DNA from 2 places in the Planococcus sp. SE5232 genome. Region 2 is predicted to be linked to the other one. Evidence: riboswitches for the same ligand, from Rfam matches in the RefSeq annotation. Region 2 holds a riboswitch; the other holds the start of a gene.
The links. A riboswitch is a leader RNA that binds a small molecule or an ion and turns the genes downstream of it on or off. The one in region 2 is predicted to bind FMN.
Positions count from the first base shown of each region.

Region 1: another riboswitch for FMN. It lies ahead of ACRC6Q_RS02670 (hypothetical protein); the one in region 2 lies ahead of ACRC6Q_RS07395 (ECF transporter S component).

Region 1 is NZ_JBOGCP010000001.1:558,772-562,985, reverse strand. Features, by position in the region: gene ACRC6Q_RS02690 (histidine phosphatase family protein) at 1-401, opposite strand, end outside; gene ribH (6,7-dimethyl-8-ribityllumazine synthase) at 590-1,054, opposite strand; partial or broken gene ribB (3,4-dihydroxy-2-butanone-4-phosphate synthase) at 1,096-1,698, opposite strand; gene ribE (riboflavin synthase) at 1,716-2,345, opposite strand; gene ACRC6Q_RS02670 (hypothetical protein) at 2,346-2,633, opposite strand; FMN riboswitch at 2,696-2,866, opposite strand; gene ACRC6Q_RS02665 (CHY zinc finger protein) at 3,033-3,356, shown strand; gene ACRC6Q_RS02660 (GNAT family N-acetyltransferase) at 3,389-3,877, opposite strand; gene ACRC6Q_RS02655 (metallophosphoesterase) at 3,999-4,214, opposite strand, start outside.
Region 2 is NZ_JBOGCP010000001.1:1,575,159-1,579,372, reverse strand. Features, by position in the region: gene ACRC6Q_RS07405 (helix-turn-helix domain-containing protein) at 1-467, opposite strand, end outside; gene ACRC6Q_RS07400 (ferredoxin) at 574-825, shown strand; gene ACRC6Q_RS07395 (ECF transporter S component) at 1,010-1,606, opposite strand; FMN riboswitch at 1,752-1,884, opposite strand; gene ACRC6Q_RS07390 (hypothetical protein) at 1,958-3,160, opposite strand; gene sigX (RNA polymerase sigma factor SigX) at 3,150-3,683, opposite strand; gene ACRC6Q_RS07380 (ATP-binding protein) at 3,730-4,214, opposite strand, start outside.

The DNA of each region.
Region 1 (4,214 bases), 1.0 Mb from region 2:
AAGTTTCCGTGGGTCACCGCTGCGGTTCTGTCTTTCATTTCACTCAAGACTTCCATTGCTCGGGCCGTTGCTTCTTTTCCCGATTCGCCTCCAGCCAATTTCAAATCTGCATCCCCAAAAGACGCCTCCAACTTTTCCATCCAGTCAGGCAAATCTTCAGTGCTTAGCACGCGTTCTGCCAAACGGTCATCGATTTCAATCGGCAAATCCAGCTGGTCTGCTGCCGGTTCGATGGATTGGATGGCACGTGTAAACGGACTGGAAATAAAATGGGCCACCTGCCGTTCCCGCAAGAACTCTGCCAAATCCTGCGCCTGTTTTCTTCCCGCTTCAGTCAATTCTGCATCCGGAGATTGTCCGGTCGCCTGGCAATGCCTGATCAAATAGATGATCTTGTCCATAACTCTCCCCCTAAATCAATTTTCCCCATTCAGATACACTTCAGAAGTATCCTTCAGTAATTTCACTATTTTCTCTGTAGTCAGCTTCATTGTGATTCATCAGTCCTATTGCTGTTATACTTTCCATTCCCCAAATTCGGCCTTTTAACCTCAAAAAAACTCCTGAGCAAAAGCTCAGGAGTGCTGTATTATAATTTTTTCATCAGATTTGCCATTTCTATGGCACCCGCTGCTGATTCCCAGCCTTTGTTGCCGGCTTTTGTGCCTGCACGCTCAATTGCCTGTTCAATGGAGTCCGTCGTCAAAACTCCAAAGATGACTGGAATATTGGCTTGGTCACTGGCTCTTGATACGCCCTTCGCGACTTCACTGCAGACGAAATCAAAATGAGGAGTTGCGCCTCTGATGACTGTCCCTAAAGTGATGACTGCATCATAGTTTCCACTCATCGCCATTTTTTTTGCTACAAGCGGAATTTCAAAAGCTCCTGGCACCCAGGCAATGGAGACATCATCTTCTCCAACACCATGGCGCTTCAAAGCATCTTCCGCGCCGCCCAGCAGTTTACTCGTGATAAATTCATTAAAACGTCCGACAACTATACCGATCCGCAGTCCTTCACCGTTTAAATATCCTTCAAAATGTACAGTCATTCAGTTCCATCTCCTCTGGTAGATTAGTAGGCTGTCGTGTTTTGATTTTTTTGCTGGTAGGATACCAGATCTTTAATCGTGAGAATACCAAGGCCGAGCCGTTCCGCCACTTTCAGCAAATCGTCCACACGCGCCATTGTGCCGTCCGGATTCATGATTTCGCATATGACGCCTGCAGGGGGTGATCCCGCAAGCTTCGCCAAATCGACAGCTGCTTCGGTATGTCCAGTGCGGTCAAGCACACCGCCATCTTTCGCAATCAATGGAAAAATATGCCCAGGACGTTTAAAGTCTGTTGCTTTCGCATCCGCTTTCACTAAACTGGTGATCGTGTGGGAGCGTTCAAAAGCACTAATCCCCGTCGTTGTATCTTTGTGATCGATACTAATGGTAAAAGCAGTACCGAATTCATCTGTGTTATGGTCGGTCATTAGGCCGATCTGCAAACTTTGAGCGATGGATTGGGCAATTGGCACACAAATCAGCCCTCTTCCTTCAGTCGCCATCAAGTTGACGATTTCCGGTGAAGCAAACTCTGCCAATGCGATGAAATCGCCTTCGTTTTCTCTATCTTCATCATCGATGACGATGATGGCTTTGCCATTTTTCAAATCTTCGACGGCTTCTTCTACGGTGTAGAACATCTCTTCAGCGCCTCCTTTTAAAATCCGTTTTCCGCCAGCCAGCCTCTGTTGATCTTTGGTTCTGCTGTCTGGATACGTTCGGTGTATTTCGCCAACAGATCACATTCGATGTTGACCTTGTCGCCGATGCCTTTTTCGCCTAACAGTGAATCTTCCTGTGTTGTGGGAATCAAAGAAATGGTCACCGTATTATGGCCAAGCGCAAAAATCGTCAATGAAGTTCCATCTACTGCAATAGAACCTTTCAGCATCATGTACTTCATCAACTGTGGATTGAGCTCAATTGTCTTCGTCACAGCATTCGCTTCTTTTTTCACTGAACGGATCGTACCGACGCCATCAATATGGCCACTGACAAAATGGCCGCCGAAACGCCCGTTAGCTGGCATAGCACGTTCTAAATTCACGCGTCCGCCTGCTTTCAATCCGATCATCGTCGAAGACTTGACCGTTTCCGGGATGACATCGACTGTGAATGTGCTGGAACTGAATGTAGAGACAGTTAAACAAACTCCATTAATGGAGATGCTGTCTCCGCGTTTAATGTCCTCTAAGATCAGCGCACAGGAAATCGTTAATTCCATAGCCTGGGGTTTAGTGCGGACTGAAGCGACATGGCCGACTTCTTCGACAATACCTGTAAACATTTAGGCACACTCCTCCGTTCTGTTTGCCAGACTGTATTCAATTGGGGCCGTACGAGTTTTTGGGTGCTTTCCACCATGGGGCTTATGGGTGGTGAGGAAAGGGTTGCTCAGAAGGTTTTGTATCCATAAATAGATGTACATGTGCCCTGCTTCTTTTTCAAGATTGCCGGTTTTCCGGCAGTTTTTCTTACCTTGAAGAAGCCCATTTTCCTTGAAGGAAAGGAGCGGGATTAAAAATGATCGCATCGTGATTTCAGGGACTGGTCCCTGAAAAGAGTTTTTGGTCATACAAATTCCTCCTTTCAATTTCAACTAATTGAAAAGAAGAGGCACATAACGAAGCCGATCTCTGAATTCTTCTCCCATCCAGACTGTAACTGTCGGTGCTGGAATTTCACCAGCTCCACCGCTTGAGCGCTCAAAACATAGTGGCCTATGTCCGCATTCGCTCAATCGGGTCACGGACTTGCAGTTTCCTGCTCACCGCCGGTAAGGAATTTCACCTTGCCCCGAAGAATTAGATTCGTAGTTTCGTCCCTTTCATAGTAGCATAGAAAGAAACTGAACCCTATAAATCAAAGTGATTATTTTCAATGAGCTTTGCAAACAAGTACTTGAAACAATCTGTGAAGATTTCCCGGATTCCACTCATACATCCTATCCCCTTTTCAGAAAGGAAGATTTGAAATGGCCCACCATCATAGAGTGAAAGGCATTCAAGTGGACGCCGAAACACGTTGCGCCCATTACCATTCCCCCATCGACCGCATCGCCATCAAGTTCTTTTGCTGCCAGGAATATTTCCCCTGCTTTGAATGCCATGCAGCTGCCGGCTGCGGAAAGCATCAGGTTTGGCCAAGGGATCGTTTCCATGAAAAGGCGGTTTTATGCGGAACCTGCGGATACGACCTGTCTGTTGATGAATATCTAGCCTGTGCATCTACTTGCCCAAGCTGTTCTTCACCGTTCAATCCAGGCTGCAGTCTGCATAAGCACCTTTATTTTGAATAAATGCAAAAAGCCAAGCGGCAGCATTTCTGCTGTCACTTGGCTTTTTTTGTATACAGGGACATAACATATTGTTCGCCTTTAGAGCGCATAATCCGTCTGCCTGTGTCTGTAAATCCTGCCTTTTGATACAGGCGCTGAGCTGGTATATTGCGGGCATTGACCCCCAGCACCACTTCATCAAAATCCGGGAATTCCGTTTCCATGAATTCAGGTAGTGCATAGATTGAACCGGTCGCGATGCCTCTGCCCTGAAATTTCGGATTCACAGAAAATCCCCTCAACAACAAAGCTTTCGGATTGTCTGAGTATTTCTTGCGGTCTTCCGATTCATCCAATTCAAAAAACCCGGCATCTTCTCCACGTGCTTTGATGATGATGAAATGCTTTAATGGATCTTTGGCATCTTTTTCCACAATTTCTTTCGGCAATCGTGTAAACTCCAGCTGATCTGATGGCAGATCATAGTCAATTGACACTTTTGAGGAATAACGGTGCAATGAAACTTCTTTTTTCTTGATCACACTTAGCAGCCTCCCTGTTTGCATTCACTAATCAGCGATCGGCTTGAAACCGGCAAGCCTGATCAGCTGCCGGTGGTTGGACAGACATCAGTCAGCCTATAATTCACGACCCATCATTCGCTTATCCTTTTTCCAGCGTTACAACAACAATTTCCGGCAAATTGAAAATACGGACAGGAAAAGTACTGTTGCCAAGCCCGCGGCTGACAACCATTTTCGATTGACCTTTTTCGAAGATTCCTTCCGTCACTTTAGGAAACCACCCTTGCCCCGGAGCAATCAACCCACCAATTCCAGGAATACGGATTTGTCCGCCATGAGCATGGCCAGAGAAGAC
Region 2 (4,214 bases):
GCCACTGTCAAATCACGAAAGCGGATCCGGTTTAGATAGATTTTTACCCAGTTTTGTATTTCTTCGTTGCTGACAATTGGATCAAAGACATTTGCCTGTTGGCTGAAATGGGAGAAAGTTTGAACAATTAGTGACAAGCGGCTAAAGAAAAGATTTTCATTGCCCCTGTATTTCCAACCGTTCAATGGCGAAGCTTCAATATCCAAGTCCAACGCTTTTTCGGACAGATCGACCACTTGATCATTGGCCAATAAATAACCTTGTAAAAACAAGCTCTGAACCGCTCCGTCATAGGCTTTCTTATCTAGTTTTGGCAGCACACCGAAATAAGGATAAAGACCGAAATAGCCGATATCCTGTATCGTTTGCCCAGACTTCTTTCCTTTTATCAAATGATAAGGAGAAGAGATGGTCCGCTGCCGATTAACGGCCTTCATAATGGCCAAAATGAGTTCGGTAAATAACAAGCTTGCGCCCCCTAGCGGTTTTGGGTTGAAAAACTCCTCAAACACCTTTAGAATAAATACGATAGCATAACTGAACTTGTTCGGAGATAAAGGAGAGGAAAACAATATGGCTAAGTATACCATTGTCGACAAGGATACTTGTATCGCTTGTGGTGCTTGTGGTGCTGCTGCACCTGATATTTATGATTACGATGACGAAGGAATCGCTTTTGTTATTTTAGATAATAACATGGGAACAGAACAAGTTCCAGACGAACTCGAGGAAGACATGGAAGATGCATTTGAAGGATGTCCAACAGATTCCATCAAAGTTGCAGATTCATCTTTCGAAGGCGACCCTTTAAAATACGAAGACTGATTCAACTAGAAAAGGCGTTCGGGAGGTTAACCTCCCGAACGCCTTCTTTTTTGATTTTAAAGTAAAGTATTTTTGTTTGTCCAGCTTCAGCGCCCAGCTCTTTGGGTCATGAGTCAACCCAGCTGAATGGCAAAGAGCGCCATCCTGCTGGGTTGCTTTATGCCCGGCAGAGCTACACGGGCGCTTACGCTTTTCTATCTATAGATAAATAATAGGAACGCTGCTTTTCGATCCACGTGTGCATGCTGCTGAACATCAGCAGGACGACGGCAGTCAAGAGCAGGCCTTTGATTAAGTTAAACGGTAAAATCCCCAAAACGATGGTTCCGAACAACACACTGCCTGTTTCAGCTGGCATGTTGAGGAAATACGTGTACATCGGCAGAAAGACCAGGTAATTTAAAATACTCATACCGATCGCCATGGATAATGTACCAACTGCCAATCCGAAAGCCATGCCTTTTTTGGTTGCTACTTTGTGATAAATAAAATAAACCGGCAAAATGAACAGCAGACTTGTCACAAAATTCGCCATGTGCCCAACCGGAACGCCTGTTGGACTTCCTGCAAATAACCAATCCAATGCGTTTTTAAAGAATGCGACTAATATCCCTGCTACCGGGCCCATTGTAACGGCTGCAATCAACGCAGGCACATCACTGAAATCCACTTTCAAAAAAGCAGGTAAAGCGGGTAGCGGAAAGTTGAAAAGCATCAAAATAAAGGAAATACTGCTCAACATTCCAATGACGATCATCGTTTGTAACTTCTTGTTCTTCATATTCCTCTCTCCTTGTCGTGATTCACCAGAAGAAAGGCTTGGACCCAGCATTTACATATAAAAACCCTTAAGCAACAAGCACTTAAGGGAGAAAAGGCACACTTAATAAGCGTTCCGTCTACATGTAAACGACAAACGTCCGCACCTTCACCTTCTCCCATCCAGACTATACTGTCGGCTTTGGAGTCTCACCAAATCCTGCGTTTTACGGCTCGCGGGCTTATGAACAGAGTTCAATTACCGCCGGTAGGGAATTGCACCCTGCCCCGAAGATGAATCGATATTTTGTTATGGCCTAATCTTAGTATAAAAAAGAGGCGTTGTAAACAGATTTGTTTACAACGCCTCTTTTTACTGCACCGGCCAGTCCAGCAGGTTTGGTGCCACTGGAATCGGCAATGGTTGGCTAAAGTCAAATCCATTCCAGATTTCCGGTTTCAAGCCGTTCACTTTCACTTCTTTATCAAAAGCATCAGCCGTCATAACTAGGCTTTCGATCATCCGGACAGCTTCCAACTGGTCCATCGAAATCAGGTCGACTGCACCTTCAAACTCAATCTCTACCAAGTCTGCCGTCTCTGCCACCTGAAACTCCAGGTCTGCCGGAACGGTTGGCTGATAGAAATCGTTCGGGCTGTCTGCAAGTGCTTTCAGTGCTTCACTCACTTCTTCAAACGGCATATCATAGCCAGGCACCAGGTAAATCTGGCCATTTACAGCTGAAAATGAATAATAGGCAATATTGTTTTGGTCTGGAACGAGTGGCTCCACTTGTCCGATTTCAGAAAACTCCGCGGGTGATCCATCCTCATTGACCGTTTCTATTTCAGGTACGTCTGTAAATGTCTCTGAAAGTGTATTGAAATAGACACCGATACTGGCAGATGCCAAGTCATATTGATGGTCCTGAGGCAACATATGACGGATGCCAGAAGCTGTTTTTTCCAACGTTCCGACATAAGGATGATATTCGTCGAATCCTAGTTGTGTTTCATCAATATCATCGGCGTATTCCTTATACAAATCAAGGGAGGAGGGGGCGATACCTTCAAATGCTGCATCAACCTGGTCACTTGGAATCAAGAAAGAGACCGGTATTACGAACGCATTTTCTGTCATTCCAAGTGTCATGAGTACCTGTTCACCGATCGACTCTTCATAAGCTGCTGTCCGTAACGGAACTTCAACCTGTGAAGTTGAAAATGGACCCGGTTCTTCTGTTCCGGATTCTTCATCAGCAGCCATATCAGCAGCCCCTTCTTGTCCATTTTCCTCAGTTACAGCCGTAGACTCCTCTGATTCGCCACTTGAACTTTCTGGATTTTGAGCGGTATCTATTCCGTTTTGGCTGATGATGGAAGCCACCATTATGCCAATGGTGATAAACGCCAATGCCGCTACCAATAATGGAAGCCATCTTTTCGGCCTTTTTTGGACCTTCTCTTTTTGGAGCAGCCGATTATAAACTTCTTCTTTTGTCCGGTCATCTTTTATAGTGGGGAAATCCTTTAACAAATCTTCGATAGTCTCATCGGTCCATTTGCTATTCGGCATTTTCTTCTCCCCCTTCCCTGGCTATTAATTTTTCGCGCAAGGATTTGATTGCGCGGTGCTGTGTGGTCTTTACTTTCCCTTCAGTCCACCCCAGAACATCAGCAGTCTCTGCTATCGACAAATCTTGGAAGAACCGCATGATGATAACCATTTTCTGGTCTCCCGTACAGGTATCCAATGCCTTGTACAGAAGGATTTTATCTTCGTTCAATAAGGATACTTCTTCAGGAATTCGGTCAGACGAAACCAATTGCTGTGTTTCCCAATCAAAAAACTCCATCGAGTGTTTTTTACGTACTGCTGTTTTTCGGAAATGATCAATCGCTACGTTTTTGGCAATCGAAAAAAGCCATGTTTTCTCAGAGCTTTTCCCTTCAAAACGGTCATATGCCCGAAAAACACGGATGTACACTTCGTGCATCAAATCTTCTGAAAGATGCCTGTTTTTCACCAGATAAATCAAGAATTGAAAAACGTCCTGGTGATATTGTTCATACAGCCGATGGAAAACGGAGTCATTCAATATGCTCCCCCCGTTCTTAGGATTAGTCGTCTCTGTCTATAGAAAGTTACATATTCTTCAAAGGAAGTAAAAAGACAAATGAAGTTCCCTGTCCCATTTTACTCTCTGCATAGATTTTGCCTTCATGCGCCTGGATGATATTACTGGCAATTGCCAGCCCAAGTCCAGTTCCGCCTTTGCCGAGTGTTCTGGCCTTATTCGCTTTATAAAAACGTTCAAAGACGAACTCCAGATCTTTTTCTGAAATTCCTACTCCATTATCATTAATGGATATTTTCGCATACTCCTGTTGTTGTTCGACACGAACCACCACTTGCCCTCCTTCGGGTGTATGGCGGATCGCATTATCTATCAGATTGGTCATAACCTGTTCAATTCGATCTTGATCGATTTCAATGGCTGACCAATCGTCGATTGTCGTTTCGAACAATAGCTGGACTCCGTTCTCCTTAGCAATTTGCGAGAATTTAAGTGTCATGCGCTCAATTGCCCCATTCAATTGGACAATTTCTTTGTAAAGCCTCATATGAC